DNA from 3 places in the Bradyrhizobium sp. USDA 3315 genome. Region 3 is predicted to be linked to each of the others. Evidence: predicted binding sites of a transcription regulator. Region 3 holds the regulator's gene; each other region holds the start of a gene.
What was found. The regulator LexA, encoded in region 3, represses DNA repair genes until DNA is damaged. The targets are predictions, from matches to a motif close to TGTTCNNNNTGTGTTCNG.
Positions count from the first base shown of each region.

Region 1: the regulator LexA is predicted to act here: its motif matches at 1,287-1,304, upstream of ACVIYL_RS32935 (single-stranded DNA-binding protein).
Region 2: the regulator LexA is predicted to act here: its motif matches at 1,966-1,983, upstream of ACVIYL_RS11740 (DNA recombination protein RmuC).

Region 1 is NZ_JBSRYP010000001.1:7,015,633-7,018,908, reverse strand. It holds gene ACVIYL_RS32945 (outer membrane protein) at 1-23, opposite strand, end outside; gene ACVIYL_RS32940 (outer membrane protein) at 280-1,026, opposite strand; gene ACVIYL_RS32935 (single-stranded DNA-binding protein) at 1,475-1,969, shown strand; gene ACVIYL_RS32930 (DUF2306 domain-containing protein) at 2,226-2,624, shown strand; gene gyrA (DNA gyrase subunit A) at 2,849-3,276, shown strand, end outside.
Region 2 is NZ_JBSRYP010000001.1:2,569,712-2,572,987, reverse strand. It holds gene truA (tRNA pseudouridine(38-40) synthase TruA) at 1-136, opposite strand, end outside; gene fmt (methionyl-tRNA formyltransferase) at 247-1,182, opposite strand; gene def (peptide deformylase) at 1,317-1,844, opposite strand; gene ACVIYL_RS11740 (DNA recombination protein RmuC) at 2,015-3,235, shown strand.
Region 3 is NZ_JBSRYP010000001.1:6,706,650-6,709,925, reverse strand. It holds gene ACVIYL_RS31460 (HAD family hydrolase) at 1-81, shown strand, start outside; gene ACVIYL_RS31455 (molybdopterin molybdotransferase MoeA) at 108-1,319, shown strand; gene lexA (transcriptional repressor LexA) at 1,563-2,267, shown strand; gene ACVIYL_RS31445 (hypothetical protein) at 2,524-2,952, shown strand; gene ACVIYL_RS31440 (hypothetical protein) at 3,098-3,276, shown strand, end outside.

The DNA of each region.
Region 1 (3,276 bases), 310 kb from region 3:
GAGGCCAGCAAAACAATCCTCATTTTCAAAGTCCCAGTCCCATTTTCTTGTTGTCCCTTCAGAGATCTTGAAGAGAGCGTCACAGCAGTGTCGCGTGACGTGCTGGTGCTTCTACAGAGAAATGCCGGAACGTGTGTATCCGCGAAACCACAACGCACCGAAAACGGCCCCGGTGAGGTGCGCGTGCACACGCAACGAAAAAGCCGGCGCACAAACAGGCGCAAACAAAAAGGCCGGCGCGAGGCCGGCCTTTCGTCTGGATCAATCGGCCTGGCGCGATCAGTAGCGCGCGACGACCGGGCCACCCCACTTGTAGTTCACGCGGACGGTGACGAGGTCGACGTCCTGGCGATCGCGGATGGTGCTGTTCAGCGTGCCGTTGGGAGCGATCAGGTTGTAGGTCTTGTCCTGCATGAACAGGTGGTCGTATTCGATGCCTGCGGTCCAGTTCGGCGCGAAGCCGACTTCGATGCCGGCGCCGACGGTACCGCCCCAGCGGGTGTCGCTGGCGCTGCCGACGAGCACACCGGTCGGCGTGAAGTAGGTGTTGAAGCGGTTGTCGGTCAGTGCCGCGCCGCCCTTGGCGTAGAGCAGCACGTTGTTGACGGCGTAGCCGATCTGGCCGGTGAACAGGCCGAACGCGTCGATCTTGGACTGGTTGGTGAACAGGCCCGGGAAGATCGCGCTGTTGTTGCTGCCCTTCAGGTCAGCCCAGTCGCCCTGCGCTTCAAGGCCGAACACCCAGGTGCCGGCCTGCCAGCGATAGCCGATCTGGCCACCGGCGACGCCGCCGGTTGCATCATGGCAACCATCTGATGCGAGGAAGATGCCGGCCGGGAGCTGGTCCCAGCAATTGTGGCTCGAGCCCCAGCCGCCGTTGGCGCCGATGTAGAAGCCGGTCCAGTCATAGATCGGGGCAACCACTGGCGGCGGCGCCTTGGTGTAGGGGCGCGCAGCGAGATCGGCAGCCGCGGCAGGCGCAGCAAACGCAATCAGAGCAACCGTACCGAGCAAAAACTTCTTCATTATCAATCCCCCAGCACCCCGATCGGCTTCCAAACGGTCCCGAAGCACGATCCCAGACGCGAGCGCCCGCGCCATGGTTGGAGCTATACGCTGATTCAACCGCAAACGCAGTCTCCCAAATGCAACACTCGCGGGAGAAGTATCGATAAGGCAAGCTGCTGATTTGTTTGTTGTTTTTCTAAATCTTGCTGCCGAGCGTCGGCCTGCGCCGAGATCGACTGCCGCTCCGACGGCACTGGCCGCTTCTACGGATGGTTGTGGCGAACAAAACTGGAACGATGCCGGATCCGGTGCTATATCCCGATATCCGTGGATAACCGCGCGACGGCAAAGGCGACGAGCCGGCACCGGCGTATAGGGTCATCCACGACGCCTGCGACGTAAGTGGCGAAGGTTGAGAGTGGCGGCCGAATGTCCGGACGCCCGGTTTTTGAGTGGAGATGATGCGATGGCAGGAAGCGTGAACAAGGTGATCCTGGTGGGAAACCTCGGCAAGGATCCGGAAATCCGGCGGACGCAGGACGGCCGTCCGATCGCAAACCTTTCCATCGCCACCTCGGAAACCTGGCGCGACAAGGGCACCGGCGAGCGTAAGGAAAAGACCGAGTGGCACCGCGTCGTGATCTTCAACGAGGGCCTCTGCAAGGTCGCCGAGCAGTATCTGAAGAAGGGCGCCAAGGTGTACATTGAGGGTCAGTTGCAGACCCGCAAATGGACCGACCAGAGCGGCGTCGAGAAGTACTCGACCGAAGTCGTGCTGCAGGGCTTCAACTCCAACCTCACCATGCTCGACGGGCGTGGCGGTGGGGGCAGCAGCTTCTCCGATGATGGCGGCAGCGATTTCGGCTCGGCCGGACCGGTCAGCTCAGCGCCGCGCCGCGCCGTCGCCGCGGGTGGTGGCAGCAGCCGCAACAGCGACATGGACGACGACATCCCGTTCTGAGGAGTGGTCGCGCTTCCATCGATTCCGTCAGGCGCCGTTCCGTGAAGATCGTTCTCCGGATCGGCGTCCTGATTGCGGGGAGGGATGTCTTCGTGTGGATTATGAGGATAACCTTGCACTCGGCTGATCTCATTTGAGCATTGACAGGGAACCTTTGCGGTTCCGCGGGGCTTTGACACAGCTCGATGTGAATGATATTTACATTGGCCTGCGGCATTTGATGCCTGGCCGCGAGCTTCACTCGAGGGCCGCCACCATGAGCCTCGTGCCATTGCTCGACGCTGTGCCTGCGATCCCGCTCCATGCCTTTGCCGCGATGGCCGCCTTCGTGCTGGGCTCCATCCAGCTCGCCGCCCCCAAAGGCACGCTGCCGCACCGGACCCTGGGCTGGATCTGGGTGATCCTGATGCTGGTGGTCGCCGGAAGCTCGTTCTGGATCCATCAGATCCAGCTGGTCGGTCCCTGGAGCCCGATCCACCTGCTGTCGATCTTCTCGCTCGCCATGCTGGTGGTCGGCGTCACGGCTGCGCGGAGCCACGATGTCCGCCGCCACAGGTTCACGATGATCGGCATTTTCTTCGGCGCGCTAGTCATTGCCGGGCTGTTCACCTTGATGCCCGGGCGGATCATGCACGCGGTGGTCTTCGGCCACTGACGGGAGAGGCAAGTCGCGAATGGCGGGTGGCGAATAGGGGATTTTTCCATTGCTGTTCGCCATTCGCCACGCGCTTCCCGAGCAAACAGCCGGAACCTCGGTGCTCCACCCGTAAGTGCATGAAAAAACGAACGGAAAAACGGCTTGCCGGAGCCGTGCAAGGGTGGTTATCAGGCCCCCGATGGGCTATATGATTCCCCAGTAGAACCGACCGGATTTCCCCTTTGTCCGATAACGACGACCACAAGCCCGGCGAGCCGCCGGGACCCTCAGATATTCGTCCCGTTTCCATTCTCGACGAGATGAAGAAGTCCTACCTCGATTACGCGATGAGCGTGATCGTGTCGCGTGCGCTGCCTGATGCGCGCGACGGGCTCAAGCCGGTGCACCGGCGCATCCTCTATTCGATGCATGAGCAGGGACATACGCCGGACAAGAAATACGTCAAATCCGCGCGCGTCGTCGGCGACGTGATCGGTAAATATCACCCGCATGGCGACCAGTCGATTTACGACGCGATGGTCCGCATGGCGCAGGATTTCTCGCTGCGCGTGCCGCTGATCGACGGCCAGGGCAATTTCGGTTCGGTCGACGGCGATCCACCGGCGGCCTATCGATATACCGAAGCGCGGCTGACCAAGGCGGCGCTGGC
Region 2 (3,276 bases), 4.1 Mb from region 3:
GGACGCGCACGTCCTCGCCGCAGATCGCCTTGACCGCCGCCTCCAGCGCGCCCTGCACGGTCGGCGCGGTGTCCTGGATCTGCCAGCCGGAGAACGGCGTGCCGTCATATTCGATGGTGAGCTTGTAGCGGGGCATCATTCAATCTGGTTTGGCCGTCATTGCCGGGCTTGACCCGGCAATCCATCGTCTTCGGGACAAGCTTCTTTTCGAGATGGATGCGCGGGTCAAGCCCGCGCATGACAATCTCAGGACACCTTTGCGCCGGGCTTCAACGGCGTGCCGCGCAGAAAATCCGCTGCCTTCATCGGCGCCTTGCCGGCGCGCTGCAGTTCGAGGATCCGGATCGCGCCGTCGCCGCAGACGATCGCGAAGTTGTCGTCGAGCACATCGCCCGGTGCGCCCGAGCCTTTCGCCAGCTCGCAGCGCAGGATCTTCAGCCGCACCGGCTCGCCTTCGCCGGCAAGCTCGCACCAGGCGCCGGGAAACGGCGAGAGCCCGTGAATGTGCCGCAGCACCATATGCGCCGGCTGTGTCCAGTCGATCCGCGCCTCGGCCTTCTCGATCTTGGCCGCATAGGTGACGCTGTCCGCGCTCTGCTTCGTCAGTTGCAAGCCGCCGCGCCCGAGCGCCGCCATCGCGCGCACCATCAGGTCGGCACCGAGCGGCGCCAGCGCGTCGTGCAGATCGGATGCCGTCATGCTGTCCGTGATCGGCAACCGCTCGGCCATCGCGACGTCGCCGGTGTCGAGGCCGACATCCATCTTCATCACCATCACGCCGCTCTCGGCATCGCCCGCCATGATGGCGCGGTTGATCGGTGCGGCGCCGCGCCAGCGCGGCAAGAGCGACGCATGCAGGTTGAAGCAGCCGAGCTTCGGCGCGTCGAGAATGGCCTGCGGCAGGATCATGCCATAGGCGACGACGACGGCGGCGTCTGCGTCATGCGCGCGAAACTCCTCGAGTGCTTCCGGCGTTTTGAGGGTCTTCGGCGTCAGCACGGGAATGCCGAGGCGGCGCGCCTCCTGCTCGACCGGCGTCGGCTGCAGCTGCAGGCCGCGTCGCCCGCCCGGCTTCGGCGCGCGGGTGTAGACCGCCACGACCTCATGGCCATGGGCCACGAGCTCCAGCAGCGTCGGCACCGCGAAATCGGGCGTGCCCATGAAGATCAGGCGGAGAGGCATGCGGTCAGATTCTTCCGGGAGGATCCAATCTTCGTCATGGCCGGGCTTGTCCCGGCCATCCACGTCTTTGGTCTCCCAGAAGGAAGACGTGGATGCCCGGGTCAAGCCCGGGCATGACGGCGGAGTGCGCGCGCCTACTCCGCCGCGCGCTTGGCGGCCTTCTCGAATTTCTTGAAGACGCGGTCGCGCTTCAGTTTCGACAGATAGTCCACGAACAGCACGCCGTTGAGATGATCGATTTCGTGCTGGATGCAGGTGGCGTAGAGCCCTTCCGCATCCTCCTCATGCACCGTGCCGTCGAGATCGGTGAATCGCACGCGTACCCGCGCCGGCCGCTCGACCTCCTCGTAATATTCGGGGATCGACAGGCAGCCCTCTTCGTAAACCGACAGCTCCTCCGAACGCGCAATGATCTCCGGATTGATGAAGACGCGCGGCTTCGCCGTGGTCTCGCCGTTCTCGTCGCGCTTGGCGAGGTCCATGGTGATCAGCCGCAGCGGCTGCGCGACCTGGATCGCCGCCAGCCCAATGCCGGGCGCGTCATACATGGTCTCGAGCATGTCGTCGGCCAGCTTGCGGATCTCCGGCGTCACCTTCTCGATCGGTTTCGACACCAGCCGCAACTGCTTGTCCGGCAGGATGATAATTTCTCTTAATGCCATGGCGGCGATTTAAGCTGCTGACTTCATGGGGTCAATGCGCTCAGGAACCCGTTAGGACAACCTTAACCACGTTTCTTCACCCCGCATTAACCCGGAAAATCAGGAATGCATTTGCCATAAACGTTCCCTCTTCGTTCGCACCTGGCCGCGAATCGGCTACAACTGCCGGCATGAACGAGATTCTCCTCACGATTGGCGACCTTCCCGTCCGTGTCTCCGACGCATTGATCGGCCTTGGGGCGCTGGCGCTGATCCTGCTGTTCGCCATTGCGGTGGTGATCGCACGCGCCAGCCGGCGCGGCGCGGAACTCGCAATGGCCCAGGCCATCCGCGCCGAAGAGCTGGAGGAGCGCCTCGCCGACATGCTGCGGGCCCAGAGCGAATCCTCCGGGCGGGTCGATGCCAAGGTTGATACTATGGCGCAGGCGCTGGCCGGCCGCCAGGCCGAGATGGCCCGGGCCGTCAACGAGCGGCTCGATTCGGTGACCCACCGGGTCGGCCAGTCGATGGAGCAATCGACCCGCAACACGATGGATTCACTGCGCGTGCTGCATGAGCGGCTCGGCATCATCGACCACGCGCACAAGAACCTCAACGAACTCACCACCCAGGTGACGACGCTGCGCGACGTGCTCGCCAACAAGCAATCGCGCGGCGCCTTCGGCCAGGCGCGGATGGAGGCGATCGTCCAGGACGGCATGCCGAAGGGCTCGTTCGAGTTCCAGTACACGCTGACGTCGGGCAAGCGGCCGGACTGCGTGGTGTTCCTGCCCGACCAGCGCCCGCTCTGCATCGACGCGAAATTCCCGCTCGAGGCCATGACCGCGCTGCACGATGCGCGCAGCGACGAGGAGCGCAAATTCGCCAGCCAGCGGCTGCGCGCCGACGTGCTGAAGCATGTCAGCGACATCGCGGAGAAGTACCTGATCCCGGGCGAGACCCAGGACACCGCGCTGATGTTCGTGCCGTCGGAATCGGTCTATGCCGAGATCCATGACGGCTTCGACGACGTGATCCAGAAGGCCTACCGCGCCCGCGTCGTGCTGGTGTCGCCGTCGCTCTTGATGCTGGCGATCCAGGTGATGCAGCAGATCCTGAAGGACGCCCGCATTCGCGATGCCGCCGACCAGATCCGCAACGAGGTGATGCACCTCGGCGACGACCTCGGCCGCCTGCGCGATCGCGTGCTCAAGCTGCAGACCCATTTCGGCCAGGTAAACGAGGACGTCAGGCAGATCCTGATCTCCGCCGACAAGATCGAGAAGCGCGCCGGCCGCATCGAGGAACTCGACTTCAGCAAGTCCGAGACCCCGATCGAGGTCCCCCGTTTCGTCAAGCCCAGCACGTCCGACCTGTTCCCCGCCCCGCGCAAGCTGCAGGCGGGGGAGTAGCCTCGAAGTCACCTCGCCCCGCTTGCGGGGAGAGGTCGAAA
Region 3 (3,276 bases):
GCGCGGGCGCGCGGCCTTCATGCTATCCACGTGACGTCGACGGATGACGTGGCAAGGGCTTTGACCGCACTTGGAATTTGAACATTAAGAATTGAGGAGCTCTGAGCGTGGCCCTGATGCCGGTTGCCGATGCCCTGTCCGCCGTCCTCGCCGGCGCCGAACCGCTGCCGGAGGAGATGGTCGCGCTCGATGCCGCCTACCACCGCACGCTTGCGCACGACCTCGCGGCGCTCCGCACCCAGCCGCCGCAGCCGATGTCGGCGATGGACGGCTATGCGGTGCGCGCCGCCGATGCGGCTGATCTAAAGGCCCGGCTCAAGGTGATCGGCGAAGTCGCCGCCGGCCGGCCGTTCGAGCGGACGGTCGGCGCCGGCGAGGCGGTGCGGATCTTCACCGGCGGCGTGATCCCCAATGGCGCCGACGCGGTGATCATCCAGGAGGACACCGCCGTCGACGGCGACCACATCACGATCACGGAGGCCGCCAGCGTCGGGCGGCACATCCGCCCGGCTGGGGTCGACTTCCGTGAGGGCGAGGTGCTGCTCGCCGGCGGCAGCCGCCTGTCCGACCGCGCGCTGTCGCTGGCGGCCGCCATGAACTATCCGGAACTTGCGGTGCGCCGCCGCCCGAAGGTCGCGGTGCTGGCGACCGGCGACGAGCTGGTGATGCCGGGCTCGCAGCCCGGTCCCGGCCAGATCGTCTATTCCAACGGCTACGCGCTGCGAGCGCTGGCGCGCGCCGAAGGCGCCGAGACCGTCGACCTCGGCGTTGCCGCCGACACGGTAGAGGCGACCACGGCGGGCATCCGCCGGGCACGCGAGGCCGGCGCCGATGTCCTCATCACGACAGGCGGCGCCTCGGTCGGCGACCACGATCTCGTCAAGCGGTCGCTGGAAGCCGAGGGCGTCGAGATGGCGTTCTGGCGGATTGCGATGCGGCCCGGCAAGCCGATGATGCATGGCCGGCTCGGCGCGATGCGGGTGATCGGTCTGCCCGGCAATCCGGTGTCGTCCTATGTCTGCGCCTTCCTGTTCCTGGTGCCGTTGATTCGGGCGCTGAGCGGCCGGAAAGTGATTCATCATCGCCGCGCGAGCGCCCTGCTCGGCCGCGACCTCGCAGCCAACGACCAGCGCGAGGACTATCTGCGTGCGCGTCTCGAAGCGCGCGAGGACGGCACGCTGATCGCAACGCCGGTGACGCAGCAGGACTCGTCGCTGCTCGGGAATCTCGCTGCGGCACGGGCACTTCTCGTGCGCCCGCCGTTCGCGGCGGCGGCCGTCGAAGGCAGCGAATGCGAGATCCTGACACTGCCCGAATAGGGTTTTCGCGCCCCGCCGATTGTGCGTTGCCCGACACGTTCACCGGAAATTAAGTGGTTGCGGAACACATATCGAACATATAGTGTCCGTTCATGATTTGTTTCGAGTACTGGTGTCTACAATCGGGAAGCCGCGTGGAAGCAGGTGCATCGAGCACATGCTCCTGAGGTCAGGCCCGGCCTGCAGGCCCCACCAGAAGAGTCTCGGAATCGAACGACGCTATCAACCGGGGGAATACTCGAGATGCTCACGCGCAAACAGTACGAACTACTGCGTTTCATCAATGAACGTCTGAAAGAGGCCGGCGTACCGCCCTCCTTCGACGAGATGAAGGATGCGCTCGACCTGCGCTCGAAGTCCGGTATCCACCGCCTGATCACTGCGCTGGAGGAGCGCGGCTTCATCCGCCGCCTGCCGAACCGCGCCCGCGCCATCGAGGTCATCAAGCTGCCCGAACTCTCGGCCGGCGGCGGCAACGGCCGCCGCGGCTTCACGCCCAGCGTCATCGAAGGCACCCTCGGCCGGCGCGCCAGCACGCCGCCGATTGCCGAGGACGACGGCAACCGTCCGGTCGCGGTCCCCGTGATGGGCCGGATCGCCGCCGGTACGCCGATCGAGGCGCTGCAGACCCGCAGCCACACCATCAGCGTGCCGCCCGACATGCTCGGTGCCGGCGAGCACTATGCGCTCGAGGTGCGCGGCGACTCGATGGTCGATGCCGGCATCCTCGACGGCGACATGGCGCTGATCCAGCGCAACGACGTCGCCAATACCGGCGACATCGTGGTGGCGCTGATCGACGAGGAGGAAGCCACCCTGAAGCGCTTCCGCCGCCGCGGCGCATCGATCGCGCTCGAGCCGGCCAACACCGCCTATGAAGTGCGCATCCTGCCGCCGAACCGGGTCCGCATCCAGGGCAAGCTGATCGGCCTTTATCGCAAATACTGAATTGCAAATACTTGCGGCGGCCGGGAACGAGCAACACGTCGGATCGTTCCTTGCATGATAGTGTAGCGTACGGCCTGCCCGATGCGCTCCGATACCTCTCGCGCAGCGTCGCGTGTTTGTGATCGGAGCGATCTCGGACCAGTCGTACAATCGCCCAGAAACGAGCAGACGCTCGTTCGCTATCGTCCACTCTGGTAGAGGCCCTAATGCCTCAAGGAGAGGCACGGGTCGCTACCTCGAAATGAGGAGCCATCCGATGTGTGACTATAGTCTGCACGCCGTGGCATCGCGCCCCGCCATTGTCGGAGAGACGCTGATCACGACGACGTTCCGCGGCACGTCGACCCGCGGCTTTGCTTCGGAGAATGACCCCACTGTCGCGGTCTGCATGCTGCCGGGCACCGAGCTCGCTTTCGCCGAGAACGTTCGCTACGACAGCCGCTGGATCTGGACCAAGACGCTGAACTATCGCGTCGGCGTGTTCAACGAAGTCGAGCCCGACGTGCCTGATCGGCATCATGACGCGGTCGAATTCCCCGACGGCAGCCATGTGCTGGTGACCCAGCTGGTCGAGGGACAGCGCGTTAGCGTGCTGCAATTGCCGGCGCTGCATCCGCCGGTCGAGCAGAAGCCGAAGGTTGTGGAGCGGCGGCCCTCCGCATTCGCAACGCTGTTTTTGGGTTGAGCGCATCGTCGCCGCGGAATGAGCTGTTCGGCGGCGGATGACCTAAGCAATTTCGGGCGACCCCGGACTCCCGCTTCCGGGGCGCAGAAGGAGATTTGCGTCGGCCGGCGCCTTGGCGCATCATCGGGCACGGAGGACGTGCGCGGTGGTCGATAAGGTCACATGGCAAAAGGCTGGACGCGTCACGGAACCGGGCCGCTACATGTTCCGGTTCGGTTGGCTGACGGTAACGGCCGACGACCTGAAAGTCTGGGAGCAATTTCCCGAGGCTTCCTTCACCCTCGTCAAGAAGCCCGACGCCGGCCCCGACTCCGACGAATACCA